DNA from 2 places in the Streptomyces sp. NPDC048196 genome. Region 1 is predicted to be linked to the other one. Evidence: riboswitches for the same ligand, from Rfam matches in the RefSeq annotation. Region 1 holds a riboswitch; the other holds the start of a gene.
The links. Region 1 has a riboswitch for cyclic di-AMP ahead of AB0E02_RS31090 (NlpC/P60 family protein). Riboswitches for the same ligand answer to the same signal wherever they lie in the genome.

Region 1 (7,173 bases):
CGCCGCCGGGATCGCGGTGCCCACCGTCGGCAACAAGGGCGCCCTGCCGTCCTCGCTGCCCGTCCCGGGCCTGCCCGATGTACCGTTCACGCTCGCCACCCTCACCACGATCGCGCCGTACGCGCTCGCCATGGCGTTGGTGGGCCTGATGGAGTCGCTGATGACGGCCAAACTCGTCGATGACATCACCGACACCCGCTCCAACAAGACCCGCGAGTCCATCGGCCAGGGCATCGCCAACATCGTCACCGGCTTCTTCGGCGGCATGGGCGGCTGCGCCATGATCGGCCAGACCATGATCAACGTACGGGTTTCCGGCGCCCGCACCCGCCTGTCCACCTTCCTCGCGGGCGCGTTCCTGATGGTGCTGTGCATCGTGTTCGGCCCGGTCGTCTCCGACATCCCCATGGCTGCCCTGGTCGCCGTGATGGTGATGGTGTCGTTCGCGACGTTCGACCGGCACTCGATCGCGCCCCAGACCCTCAAGCGGATGCCCGCGGGCGAGATCACCGTCATGGTGCTCACCGTCGCCGTCGTGGTCGCCACCCACAACCTGGCCATCGGCGTCGTCGTCGGCACCCTCACCGCCATGGTCGTCTTCGCCAAGCGCGTCGCCCACCTCGCCGACGTCACCGCGGTCGTCGATCCGGACGGCACCCAGGTCGTCTACCGGGTCACCGGTGAACTGTTCTTCGCCTCCTCCAACGACCTGGTCACCCGGTTCAACTACGCCACCGACCCCGACAAGGTCGTCATCGACCTGTCCGCCACCCACGTCTGGGACGCCTCCTCCGTCGCCGCCCTCGACGCCATCGAGACCAAGTACGCCCAGCGCGGCAAGACCGTCGAAATCACCGGGCTGAACGACCCCAGCGCCCACCTTCACCGCAAACTCAGCGGTGAACTCGCAAACAGCCACTGACTCGCCCCAACCACCTGTTGACCGCCTTCCCGAAGGCCGCCCAGGAGCCTGGCGAGGCTCGGTGCGATAACGCGTCACCGGTGCTGCGGGCGCCATTCGAAGAGCAGGATGGTTACGTCGTCCCGCAGTTGGTTTTTCGCTGGTGGTCGAGGATGGCGTGGGTGAGCAGCCGCAGCACCTCGGCCGGGCGCTGACCGGCGGCGGAGGAGTGGATGATGAAGTCGGTGAACCGGTCGAGGCCGAACTCCGCACCGTCCGCGTCGCGAGCCCCTAGGAGGCCGTCGGTGGAGAGCAGGACGCAGTCGTCCGGTTGCAGGGTTGTCTCGTGGACCTCCCGGACCGCCGGGGCGAGGGGGCCGGCCAGGCCGATCGGAGGCTGCGGAGGGCTGTCCAGCATGCCGTCGAGCACCCGCTGGGCACGGATCAACAGCGGTGCGGGTGGCCGCAGTTGACCCATTGCAGTACCCCGGCGACCGCGTCGAGCCGGCACAGCACGCCGGTGCAGAAGTGGTCGGGCAGCCACTGGGCGAGCGCCTGGTCGACGGAGCCGACGACGTCGGCCAGGTCGCCACCGCCGCGCCGGGCGTTCCGTGCCGCCGCCATGGCGACCGACGTGGTCAGGCCGGAGACCAGATCGTGCCCCATGGAGTCGAACAACTGCAGACCTCAGCGTCGATCAAGCCGCTTCCCACAGGCCTGCGTCCAGAAGGCGAGCTGCCTTCGTGATGCTCCCGGGCATCAGGTGCGGAGCGCTTCGCGCAGATGGCACTCCTCGTCGCCGTCGAACGCGGCATGAGGCTGCCGTCCATCTTCGACAGGCAAACGATCGCCGCGGCGTGCCGAAGCACGGCGCTCAAGTGCATGGAGCGGCTGGGAGTCCCGGTCGCCCTTGCACCGGAAATCCTCGGCGCCGTGTCTGAAGCCGACGCGAACCGGATCCGGGACGTGGCCGACGTGGCCGACTATCTCAGCGCTGTGGCCACCCCTCCCTGACCGGCCTTCTCCCGACTCCGCTCCCGCTTGCCTCGGCTCGTCCTTCCATCCCGGCCCCTGCACGAGCCCCGCCGGAAGCCGTCCCCTCCGCTCGGCCCTGCTGCACAGTGAGCTCGTTGCCCGCCACCGACGGGCTCCGCGGCTGACGGCAGATGCGGAGCCAGGGACACTCGGGCTGGGCCTGGCTCCCGGTGTGCTCCTCGCCTCCGGCATCGTCAGCCAGCCGGAAAGTCCCCGCTGGCTGGTCGCGCATGGCCGCAGTGATCAGGCTCAGCAGGTGCTGACCCGGCTTCGTGGTGGTGACGGGGCTGCCGAAGACGAGCTGGCGGAGGTCGAGCGGACCCACCGTGCGACATGGGCGAGTGCTCCGCTGGCTCTCGGACAACTGCTGTCGCAGCGGCTCAGACCGGCCTTCACCATCGGCATGTTGCCGGTGTTCTTCCAGAACCTCGGCGGTATCAACACGATCCTTCTGCTACGCGCCGACGCTCTGCACCGACATCGGCTTCAACGACCGAGGCGCCCTGCTCGCCACTATCGGTATGGGAGCCCTGTTCATGCTGACGATGATTCGCGCTGATTCTCATCGACCGAAGCGGCCGCAAGCCACGGCTCGTTCACGGTGCGCTGGGCATGAGCGCGGGCAAGCGGACCGATCCTGTTTGGTTCGGATCCCGATGTCGGGGAGGCGCTTGCCGATCTGGCTGTCGGTGACAGGGCACCCTGGACGACCGCCCGGGAACAGGCAAGGAACGTCGTCCGGCGTGCCGACCTCGGCCCTACCGCGGCGAATCACGACAAGCTCGCGGACCAGGCTGACCATGGACGCCCCCCAAACGGTGACAAGTGATGTGAGACATGAGCCCTCACCAAGGAGCAAAAAGCCCCATCTGACCTGGGCATTTGACTTGATCACTAAAATCGGGTCCCATTCTAACGGGATGTACGTCCTGTACATTTTCTACAGAGGAAAGGGGCCGGCCATGCTGCGACCGACCGCCCGCTACGTCCTTCCGGAGTTCACCGAGCGCACCACGCAGGGGACGGTGACGATGGACCCGTACTCCAAGCTGCTGAGCGAGCGGATCATCTTCCTGGGGACCCCGATCGACGACACCGCCGCCAACGACGTCATGGCGCAGCTGATCCACCTCGAACACGCCGCGCCCGAGCGGGACATCTCGCTCTACATCAACTCCCCCGGCGGCTCGGTCACCGCGATGACCGCGATCTACGACACGATGCGCTTCGTGTCGTGCGACGTGGAGACCGTCTGCCTGGGGCAGGCCGCGTCCTCCGCCGCGGTGCTGCTGGCCGCCGGCGCCCCCGGCAAGCGGCTGGCGCTCCCGGGCGCCCGGGTGCTGATCCACCAGCCGTCGGTGAGCGAACCGTTCGAGGGCCAGGCCAGCGACCTCTACATCCAGGCGCAGGAACTGCTGCGCAGCCGCGCCATGCTGGAGGAGATGCTGGCGCTGCACACCGGTCAGCCCCGCGAGCGGATCGCCGCGGACATCGAGCGCGACAAGATCTTCGACGCCCCGGCCGCGCAGGCGTACGGCCTGATCGACGGGCTCACCCGTAACCGCAAGCAGTCGGCCGACCAGCACGCGGGGCGGTGAGCCGGATGTGGCCGCCGGAGACCCCGCCGCTGCCCGCGCTGACCCGCGCCGAGGGGCAGCTGATCGACTGCTACCTGGAGGCGCTCGACCTGCTGGGCCGGATCAACCCGGCCCGCGGCGGCGGCACCTACCAAGCCCTGCGCGCCGCTCAGGCACTGGTGAGCAAGGCCGCCGAACTACGGGACGCGCTGACGCTGATGCACAACCGGGGCGAGCACGAGCGGCACGGCGAGACGCTGGCCCGGGCCCTGCGGGTGCTGGACGGGGAACGCCGGGCCGGATACGTGACGGTGCCGCCGGCCCGGGAACCCTGAGCCGACACGCGCGCCCGCGCTGCCCGGACGGCGTAGCGTCCGCGCGTGCGGTAAGGGGGCGACGAATTGCGCGGGGCACCGGAATTACTGCGGTTACCGATGTTTCGCCCCAGGTCCGGGGGGTGCCGCAGGCGCCTCTCAAGCGCGTAACGGGGCAAATCCCACCATTCGGCGCAACTGTGGCGCATGTCACATTCGGCATTTTCAACTCGGAATTCGGGTGGCGGGTGCGTGAGGATCCCTTCGACGACAAGACCCCGCCACAGCGACGGGGCGGTCCGGCCGGGCGCCTAATCCCGCCGCCGTGCCGGATGTCCGGTCGATGCGTGTGGATCGGCGGGAGCGGAGGACCCGAGCAGTACGGGGTCCGGGGCCCGCACGGCCCGACGGACTCCTTGGGGTGAAGCCGTGGAAGCGGCCGGGCATCTTCGCCTGCCCGAACCCGACAGGTCTTCCTTCGCAGGCGGCTGACGAAGGGTTTGCGCATGACCGTGCGCACGCATACGCCACATCTGCTGGCCCGCGCCGGCGCCGTGTCCGCACTGGCACTGGCCACGCTCGGCGGGACCACGCTCGCCCCGGGAACCACCGCCGACGCCGAGGCCGCGACCGTCTCCGCACATGCGCTGCGGATCGCGGCCTCCAAGCGGGGCTCGCCCTACCAGTACGGGGCCATGGGGCCGTACCGCTTCGACTGTTCGGGCCTGACGGTGTACTCGTTCAAGCGCGCCGGCCGGGAGCTGCCACGCACCGCCGCGCAGCAGTACGGCCAGACCCGGCACATCCCGGCCGCCGCCCGGAAACGCGGGGACCTGGTCTTCTTCCACTCGGGCACCGGCATCTACCACGTCGGCATCTACGCCGGGCACGGCCGGATGTGGCATGCGCCCAAGGCCGGCAGCGTGGTGCGGCTGGAGAGGATCTGGAGCCGCGCGGTCTCGTACGGAAGAGTGCGCTGAGCTGCGGCGACGCCGGACGCTCGGTGAAGTGTCAGTGGGCCCCGGTAACTTGACGGGGTGACCTCGGAACTGAGCAAGGTGCTTACGGCCGCGGCGCGGGGCTGCTTCCCGCCCGCGGACGGTTCGGTGACGGTGCTGCCCCCGCCGTCCCCGCGGGACGTGGGCGTGGTGTCGTTCACCTGCCATGCCGTGGTGTTCGCGGACGTGGAGCCGTCCTGGGTGCACGACCGGACAGCCCCCGGCGACCTCGCCGGACCGCTCAGCCCGCCGTTCCTCACCGCGCTGGGTGAGCGGACCGGCCGCGAGGCCAACAACATCGACCTGGCCACGGTCGCCGAGGCACTGCCCGGCCCGCCGCCGCTGGAGCTGGTGGAGACCACGGACCGCAGCCATCCGCGGATCGTGCGGGCCCTGCGCCACCGCGACGAGGTGCGGGTCTGGACGACCGGGGACGGCGGGACGCTGGTCATCGGCCGGGGCGTGGCCGGCCGCCTTGAGCTGGCGGTGGAGGTCGAGGCCGCCGGCCAGGGCCGCGGTCTCGGCCGCCGGCTGGCGCACGCCGCCCGCCATCTCATACCGGCGGGCGAACGGCTCTGGGCCCAGGCCGCCCCCGGCAACGCCCGCAGCGTCCGTGCCCTGCTGGCCGCGGGGTTCGTACCGGTGGGCGCGGAGGTGCTGATGGTGCCGGTCGGCGGACGCGGCTGAGCCGTAGCCGCTGCGTGGGCAGGGCGCCGGTGGTGGCCTCCGGCTCGCGGGGCTTCCAGCGCGTGAAGCTCCCGGCGCGCGGGGCGCCCGGTGCGCGCCGCCGCGCGGCGCGTTCGGCCGCCCCGCCGTGCCGTGACGTCGGGCTTCCCCTCACAGCGGGCTTCCCATCACGGCGGCCTTCCGTTACGGCGGCCCTCCGTGACGGCCGCGCCGTCAGCCGACCGCGATCCGCCAGGGCAGGCTGATCCAGACGGTCTTGCCGCCGGTGTCGGTCGGGACGACGGAGAGCCGGCCGCCGGCCTCCGCGGCGAGGAAGCGGATGATGACCAGCCCCCGGCCGTTGTCCTGCTGGACCGCGGCGGGCAGCCGGCGCGGGCGGCGCGGGTGACTGTCGGTGACCCCGACGCGCAGTTCCTCGTCGCGGTCCAGGCGGAGTTCGAGGGTGAAGGTCGGGGACCGTCCGAAGGTGTGCTGGACGGCGTTGGTGGCGAGTTCGGAGACGATCAGGCGGACCGCGTCGGCGGTGGCGGAAGCGGCGGGCAGACCCCATTCGGTGAGCACCGCGAGGGCGTGTCCGCGGGCGAGGCGGACCGATTCCGGGGCGCTCGGCAGGGTGAGTGCGGATTCCTGGTGGTCTGCCATCGCGACGCCGTCCCTTTCCCACCGAGGCCGGCTCCGGTCCGCTGACCGGTGAGCCGGCGTGCCGCTCGGGTCAACGATGCGGCCTCGGGCTTCTGCTGGAGCGCCAGACTGCCACCCGTGCCCCCGGTGTGGTGCTCGATCCAGCAACATCTACAGATATCTATCGCTCGATGCGGTGAACTCTGCGACGGGAGACCGGATAGGGGACGCCGTGCCGGTCACCCAGCGTCACCGAGGATCAGATCATCGACGGCGCGGTGGCGACGATCGTCTCCACCGCTTGGTCGAGCTGCCCCTCCGTCAGGTCCGCGCGGGCGGTGAGCCGCAGCCGGGAGATCCCGTCCGGCACGGACGGCGGGCGGAAGCAGCCGACCGCGAGACCGGCCGTGCGGCAGTCGGCGGCCCAGCGGACCGCGGCCTCCGGCGAGGGGGCGCGGACGGACACCACCGCGGCGTCCGGCCGTACCGCCGTCAGACCGGCCGCGGTGAGCCGGCGGTGCAGTGCGCGGGCGACCTCCCCGGCCCGGGCGGCGCGCTCGGGTTCGCGGCCGATCAGCCGCAGCGCGGCCAGCGCGCCGCCGGCCGCGGCGGGGGCCAGGCCGGTGTCGAAGATGAACGTCCGGGCGGTGTTGACCAGGTGCTCGATGACCCGGGCCGGGCCGAGCACCGCGCCGCCCTGGGAGCCGAGCGACTTGGAGAGCGTCACGGTGGCGACCACGTCGGGGTCCCCGGCCAGTCCGGCCGCCGCGAGCGCCCCCCGGCCGCCGTCACCGAGGACACCCAGCCCATGGGCGTCGTCGACGAGCAGCGCGGCGCCGTGCGACCGGCAGGCGGCGGCCAGAGCGGGCAGCGGTGCGGCGTCGCCGTCGACCGAGAACACCGAGTCGGTGACCACCAGCGCCCGCCCGCTGTGGCCGGCCAGGGTGCGGCGTACGGCCTCGGGGTCGGCGTGCGGGGCGACCTCGGTGCGGGCCCGGGAGAGCCGGCAGCCGTCGATGAGGGAGGCATGGTTGCCGGCG
Region 2 (7,173 bases), on a different contig from region 1:
ATGCCGTCCAGGATGTCGTGTTCGCTGACCACGACCTCCTCGGCGCCGGTGCGTTCCATGATCGCCAGCAGGACGAGGGCGCCTGCGCCGATGACGTCGACCCGGCCCGGGTGCATGACCGGGATGGCCGCGCGCTCGGCGTGGGTGGCGGTCAGCAGCCGGTCGGTGATCTCGCGGACCTTCGCCAGCGGGATGCGGGAGTGGTGGATGGCCTCGGAGTCGTAGTGGGTGAGGCCCAGGGCGATCGCGGCGACGGTGGTCACCGAGCCGGCCAGGCCCACCAGGGTGGCGGCCTCGGCCAGCGGGACGGCCTCCTCCGCGTGGTCCAGGGCCTTGGCGATGTCGGCCTTCATGGCGGCGATCCGGGCGGCGGTCGGCGGGTCGCTGATCTCGCCGTTGTGCACCAGGTGCCGTTCGGTCATCCGCACGCAGCCGACGTCGACCGAGCGGGCGGCCCGCACGGAATCATCGCCGAGGACGAACTCGGTCGAGCCGCCGCCGATGTCCACCACCAGGAACGGCCTGGCCAGATCGGGGCGGCCGGTGAGCTCCTTGGTGGCGCCGTTGAAGGAGAACTCCGCCTCCTGGTCGCCGGTGATCACCTCGGGCTCCACGCCCAGGATGTCCACCACGCCGCGCACGAAGTCCGCGCGGTTCTCCGCGTCCCGGGAGGCCGAGGTCGCCACGAAACGGACCCGCTCGGCACCCAGGCCCTTGATCACCGCGGCGTACTCCCGGCAGGCCGCGAAGGTCCGCTCCAGCGCCTCCGGTGCCAGCCGCCCGGTGCGGTCCACGTCCTGGCCCAGCCGGACGATCTGCATCCGGCGGTCGAGCTCCTTCAGCTCGCCGGTGGCGGGGTCGACGTCCGCGACCAGCAGGCGGATGGAGTTCGTACCGCAGTCGACGGCGGCGACGCGCTTCACTCGGACTCTCCCTCGTCGGTCCCGGTGGCGTGCTCGGTGACGTTCTCGGTGTCGTTCTCGGTGTCGTTCTGGCCGTTGCTCGGGCTGTGGTGCTCGCTGCACGGGCTCACGCAGGGGCCCTTCTTCCACCACTCCGGCAGCATGGCGATCGCCTCGTCACCGAGCGGGTTGACGCCCGGCCCGGCCGCCAGCGAGTGGCCGACGAGGACGTGCAGGCACTTGACCCGGTCGGGCATGCCGCCCGCGCTGGGGAAACCCGCCAGCACCTCGATGGCGTCCCGCCGCCGGATGTAGTCCTCGTGGGCCGCGCGGTAGGCGGCGGCCAGCTCCGGGTCGGTCGCCAGCCGCTCGGTCATCTCCTTCATCACGCCGTCGGCCTCCAGCGTGCCGATCGCGGAGGCCGCGCGCGGGCAGGTGAGGTAGTAGAGCGTGGGGAAGGGCGTGCCGTCCTCCAGGCGCGGCGCCGTCTCGACGACGTCCGGCTGGCCGCACGGGCAGCGGTGCGCGATGGCGCGCAGGCCGCGCGGCGGGCGGCCGAGCTGCTCCTTGAAGGCGGCGATGTCCGCGGCGGTGGGCTCGGTGGGCTCGGTCTGGGGCGGAGGGGTTTCCATGGGCGCTTTCGGTGAGGTGATGGGTGAAACGGCGGGACGACGGGACGACCGGGACGACGGGACAGCGGTACGGCGGTGCGTGCCGTCCCTGTCGACAGTACGGGGCGGCGCGCGCCGGCGGTACGGGCCGGGCACACCGGCGGCCCGGCCGGAGCCGGCGCTACCGCTTGTCGGCCGCGTCGACCGCGTGCCAGAGGTTGTCGTACCAGGGGCGCTGCGCGGCCTGCGTCCCCTTGGGGGCGGCGGCGGTGCCGGAGCCGTCCTGGACGATGTATCCGGTCTCGCCCGGCATGACGTAGTGCAGGTGCCGGCGGGCCTGTTGGCGGACGTACTCGGGGTCCTGCCAGCGGGCCTTCTGCTCGCGCAGCCGGTCCAGCTCGGCGCCCGCGTCCCGGGCCTTGCGGCGCTGGTCGGCGATGTCGGAGCGCTGGGAGACGTACTGCCTTATCGGGTACGCGAGCGCGACCACCAGCGAGCACATCACCAGGGCCAGCAGGGCGGCGCGGCCGGTGAGGCGGTTGCGGCGGGCCGGCCGGGCGCGGTAGACGCGGGCGGCGGCCTGCTCGCCGAGCGCCTTGAGTCGGGTCGCGGTCGAGAACCGGTCCGCGGGCACGTCGTCTCCCCTTCACTGACGGACGCCGGTCTGCTTCAAGCAGGTACGTCCCCGGCAACGGTACGGGACCGTCGCCGGGGACGTACGGGGCGCTGGGCGGTCGGCTCGCCCGATCAGCCCTTTCGGGCCCCGGGTCGGGCCGCCCCGGCGGAACCGCGGGGCGCCGCGCTTCGGAGCGTCAGCCCTTGAAGCGGGGGAACGCGCTGCGGCCGGCGTACACCGCGGCGTCGTCGAGGATCTCCTCGATGCGCAGCAGCTGGTTGTACTTGGCGACGCGCTCGGAGCGGGCCGGGGCGCCGGTCTTGATCTGGCCGCAGTTGGTGGCGACGGCGAGGTCGGCGATGGTGACGTCCTCGGTCTCGCCGGAGCGGTGCGACATCATGCACTTGAAGCCGTTGCGCTGGGCCAGCTCGACGGCGTCCAGGGTCTCGGTCAGCGAGCCGATCTGGTTGACCTTGACCAGAAGGGCGTTGGCGGAGCCCTCCTCGATGCCGCGGGCCAGGCGCTCGGGGTTGGTGACGAACAGGTCGTCACCGACCAGCTGGACCTTGGCGCCGAGCTTGTCGGTGATGACCTTCCAGCCGGCCCAGTCGTCCTCGAACAGCGGGTCCTCGATGGAGACCAGCGGGTACGCGTCGACGAGCTCCGCGTAGTACTCGGTCATCTGGGCGGCCGAGCGGGACTGGCCCTCGAACTGGTACGAGCCGTCCTTGTAGAACTCGGAGGCGGCGACGTCCAGGGCGAGCGCGATGTCCTGGCCGGGGGCGTAGCCGGCCTGCTTGATGGCTTCCAGGATGAGGTCGAGGGCCTCGCGGTTGGAGCCGAGGTTCGGGGCGAAGCCGCCCTCGTCGCCCAGGCCGGTCGACAGACCGCGCTCCTTCAGGACCTTCTTGAGGGTGTGGTAGACCTCGGCGCCCCAGCGCAGGGCCTCGGAGAAGGACTCCGCGCCGATCGGGGCGATCATGAACTCCTGGATGTCCACGTTGGAGTCGGCGTGCGAGCCGCCGTTCAGGATGTTCATCATCGGCACGGGCAGGACGTGCGCGTTCGGGCCGCCCAGGTAGCGGAACAGCGGGAGGTCGCTGGCCTCGGAGGCGGCGTGCGCGACGGCGAGGGAGACGCCGAGGATGGCGTTGGCGCCGAGCGAGCCCTTGTTGTCGGTGGCGTCCAGGTCGAACATGGCCTGGTCGATCAGCCGCTGCTCGGTCGCGTCGTAGCCGACGAGCTCCGGGCCGATCTGCTCGATGACGGCCAGGACGGCCTTCTCCACGCCCTTGCCGAGGTAGCGGTTGGGGTCGCCGTCGCGGAGCTCGATGGCCTCGAAGGCGCCGGTCGAGGCGCCGGACGGCACGGCGGCACGGCCGGTGCTGCCGTCGTCGAGGCCGACCTCGACCTCGACCGTGGGATTACCTCGCGAGTCGAGAATTTCGCGGGCTACGACGACGTCGATGGACGGCACGTTGTCTCCTTCATGGGTGTCTGGAGTTGCAGCACGAGCCTAACGGCCCGGGGGGCGTCCGCCTGCCCTTGGCCCGCTCCGTGGGACGGAATAACCCCACAAGCAGCGCAAAGGCCCAGCTCATGGGGCGTTTGCCGCAACGTTCGCCGAGCGGGGAAAGTCCGGCGGAACGGCCGGCCGGCGGTGGCGGGGACGGCGGTGGGAAGGACGGGGGATACGACAGAAGCCCCGCCGCGGCGCGCCGGGGGGAGGGGCGCGCCGGACGGGGCCGGTCTCACCAGGGGTGTCCCGGTGCGGGGATGGCTCAGACGTGCAGCTTCTGGCCCGGGAAGATCAGGTTGGGGTTGCCGCCGATGACGGACTTGTTGGCCGCGTAGACGGCCTTCCAGTGGGTGCCGTGCGCCTTGGCGATCTTGGCGAGGGTGTCGCCCGCCTTGACGGTGTAGTTGCCGTGGCCCTGGTTCTTCTTCGGGGCGGCCGGGGCGCTCTCGTGCTTCGGGGCGGCCGGGGTGCGCTTGACGGCGGCGTCGCTCTTCGCCGGCGCGGACTTGGCCACCGGGGCGCTGGTGTTCAGGTCGGGGGACGGACCGCCGGAGGTCAGGCCGCCGGCGCCGGCGCAGGACCAGGCACCCGGGCCCTGGAGGGCGAGGAGCTTCTCGGCGGCGGCGATCTGCTGGGACTTGGTGGCGAGGTCCGCGCGCGGCGCGTACTTGGTGCCGCCGGCGGCGGCCCAGCTGGAGTTGGAGAACTGCAGGCCACCGTAGTAGCCGTTACCGGTGTTGATCGACCAGTTGCCGCCGGACTCGCACTGGGCGACCTTGTCCCAGGTGGCGACGGAGGCGGCGGAAGCGGAGGTGGCGCCCATCAGCGGGACGGCCACGGCGGCACCGGCGACACCGGCGAGCGTGGCGACGCGGACGGCCTTGGAGGGACGACGGTGCTTGCCCTTGTTGATCAGCATGGTTCGTTCGTTTCCTCACCGACGCCTGCGAGGTGAGCTGTCGGGTTCGGACTGATGAGTCGCCCGGCCGGTGCCATGGGCACCGGGCTTCACCCCAAGCCGGCTGACCCGCTTTCACGGGCCGGGCCGGCGCCTACCTTGGTTCCCCCGCTCCTGCCTACGGCGCTTGCGCGTCAACTGCCTCCGACCACCGGCAGGATTCGGCGTGTGATCGAAGGGGCCCGCTTTGGCGAGCGGTGATGACCGTAATCAGGAATCCCCGTGGCGTTCAAACCCCCCCAACTGGACCGAGTTGACCATTTTTGATCACGGAGGGGTCGTAAACCCGCAGGTGGGGACCGGTGCGACGGCGGTGGACCCTTCGGGGCCCACCGCCCCACAACGAGACGCTTGTCTCACTTTCGCCAAAGCGGGCCAAAACCGGCGAACTACCCTGCGGACTGGCCGAGATCGAGCTGCTGACCTGGTTGGATCAGGTCCGCGTCGGAGCCGACGACGTCCTCGTTGCGGTCGTAGAGCGCCGGCCAGCCACCCGGCAGCCGGTGCGCCTGGGCGATCGCTGACAGGCTGTCACCCGGCTGCACGGTGTACCCGTCGCCGCCCGCCGGGGGCGTCCGGTGCGCGTCGTCACCGCGCGAGGCGTGCCGCCCGCCGGCCGTCCGGCCGGTGCCGTCCTCCTCGCCCGGGTCCGCGCCGCCGCGGTGCCGGCCCGAACCGCCCGGCACGCCGTCCGTCCCCGTACCGCCCTGCGACCCGTCCTGCGGCCCGTCGGAGGCCGTGCCGTCCGCGGAGCCCGTACCGCTGCCGTCGTCCGTGCCGCTGCCGTCGTCGGAGGGGCCGGGGGTGCCGGACGGGTCCTCGCCCCGGTCGCCCGGTGTCGCGTCGCCGGACGGCCCGGAGGTCCGGTCGGGGCCGGGGGACGATTCGCCGGTGCCGGCGGAGTCCGAGGGGGCGGGAGTGGACGGGGACGGCGTGGTCTGCGACGGCTCGTCACCGGCCGGCTCGTCACCCGCATCGCCACCGGGGTTGTCGGCCGTTCCGTCGTGCATCCCGGTGGAGCCGGTGGAGCCGTCGTCGTCCGAGGGGTCGGGTATCGGGGCGCTGGTGCCGCCCGGGTCGACCTGCGGCGCCCGGCCGTCCTTCGTCAGGCCGGCGTTCACCGCACAGCTCGGCCAGGCGTCCGGGCCGAGGTCGTCGAGGATCGTCTCGGCCACCGCGATCTGCTGGGCGCGGCTGGCGAGGTCGGGCCGCGAGGCGTAGGCCCCGCCGCCGTGCCGGTCCCACATGTCCTGGGTGAGCTGGAGGCCCCCGTAGAAGCCGTTGCCGGTGTCCGAGCTCCAGATGCCGCCGCTCTCGCACTGGGCGACCCGGTCCCAGGTCGCGGTGTCGGCGGCGTGCGCGCCACTGGCGGAGAGCAGGGGCAGTGCGAGTGCCGAGCCGGTCACTCCCGCCGTGACAAAGATGGCCGGTGCTTGACGGGGGCGACGGTGTCGGCCGTTCCCGGAACGCATGCGGATGCCTTTCGCGCGGCGGTTGAGTTGTCGCGATCCGGCGGCTTCCTCGGCAATGTGTTCGAGGAGCCGTCGATCGTGGATCGAAAGGTAGCCGGGGTCACGGGTAGTCACAAGTCGGTGTAGCAAAGATCACGCGCAGGTCACGTCCTGACGCTCTGTCACCACCGGCCTTCGCCGCTGGTCAGGGCCGCTCGGGCGCGAACTCCACCGGCAGCGACCGCAGTCCGCGCATGATGAGCCCGCCGCGCCAGCGCAATTCGCCCGGTTCCACCGCAAGCCGGATGTCCGGAAGCCGGGTCAGCAGCGTGGCGAGCGCGGTCTGCCCTTCGAGCCGGGCGAGCGGGGCGCCCAGGCAGTAGTGGATGCCGTGCCCGTAGCCCAGATGCTGATTGTCACGCCGGGTCAGGTCGAGCACGTCCGGCTCGGGGAAGCGCGCCGGGTCACGGTCGGCGGCGGCCAGGACGACCAGGACGGGGTCCCCCTCGGCGATCCGCTGCCCGCCCAGGGTCAGCTCCTCGGTGGCGAACCGCCAGGTCGCCAGCTCCACGGGGCCGTCGAAGCGGAGCAGCTCCTCGACGCCGGTGGTCAGCAGCTCGGTGTCGCCCGCCGCCAGCGACTTCTGCAGCAGCTCGCGCTGGGCGGGGTGGCCCAGCAGGGCGTGGAGACCGTTGCCGATGAGGTTGACGGTGGTCTCGAAACCGGCGAAGAGCAGGATGAACGCCATCGCGGCGGCCTCGTTCTCGGTGAGGTGCTCACCGTGGTCCGAGGCTCGGATCAGCCCGGAGATCAGGTCCTCACCGGGCGTCGGCACGGCCGGCAGCGCCTCCCGCTTGCGGTGGATCAGCTCGGCGAGATAGCCGCGCATCTTCTTCACCGACCGCGCGACCCCGCCGCGCGGCCCTCCCCCGTGCCGGATCATCATGCCCGCCCAGTCCCGGAAGTCGTCCTGGTCCTCGCGCGGGACGCCCAGCAGGTCACAGATCGCGTAGATCGGCAGCGGGAACGCGAACTCGTGGATCAGATCGGCCTCGCCGCGGCCGGCGAACCCGTCGATGAGGTGATCGGTCAGCTCTTGCACCCGGGGCGCGAACT

Region 2: it holds a riboswitch for cyclic di-AMP, as region 1 does, so the genes downstream of both, AB0E02_RS28185 (transglycosylase family protein) here and AB0E02_RS31090 (NlpC/P60 family protein) in region 1, are expected to answer to the same signal.

Annotation. Positions count from the first base shown of each region.
Region 1 is NZ_JBEZMM010000045.1:41,487-48,659, forward strand. Features, by position in the region: gene AB0E02_RS31060 (SulP family inorganic anion transporter) at 1-922, shown strand, start outside; partial or broken gene AB0E02_RS31065 (PP2C family protein-serine/threonine phosphatase) at 1,035-1,567, opposite strand; gene AB0E02_RS31070 (hypothetical protein) at 1,685-1,915, shown strand; gene AB0E02_RS31075 (MFS transporter) at 2,109-2,495, shown strand; gene AB0E02_RS31080 (ATP-dependent Clp protease proteolytic subunit) at 2,899-3,534, shown strand; gene AB0E02_RS31085 (hypothetical protein) at 3,540-3,848, shown strand; cyclic di-AMP (ydaO/yuaA leader) riboswitch at 4,156-4,329, shown strand; gene AB0E02_RS31090 (NlpC/P60 family protein) at 4,334-4,807, shown strand; gene AB0E02_RS31095 (GNAT family protein) at 4,865-5,512, shown strand; gene AB0E02_RS31100 (ATP-binding protein) at 5,726-6,154, opposite strand; gene AB0E02_RS31105 (8-amino-7-oxononanoate synthase) at 6,393-7,173, opposite strand, start outside.
Region 2 is NZ_JBEZMM010000036.1:49,335-56,507, reverse strand. Features, by position in the region: gene AB0E02_RS28205 (Ppx/GppA phosphatase family protein) at 1-923, opposite strand, end outside; gene AB0E02_RS28200 (DUF501 domain-containing protein) at 920-1,534, opposite strand; gene AB0E02_RS28195 (septum formation initiator family protein) at 1,695-2,147, opposite strand; gene eno (phosphopyruvate hydratase) at 2,326-3,606, opposite strand; gene AB0E02_RS28185 (transglycosylase family protein) at 3,911-4,567, opposite strand; cyclic di-AMP (ydaO/yuaA leader) riboswitch at 4,575-4,783, opposite strand; gene AB0E02_RS28180 (transglycosylase family protein) at 4,996-6,012, opposite strand; gene AB0E02_RS28175 (cytochrome P450) at 6,263-7,173, opposite strand, start outside.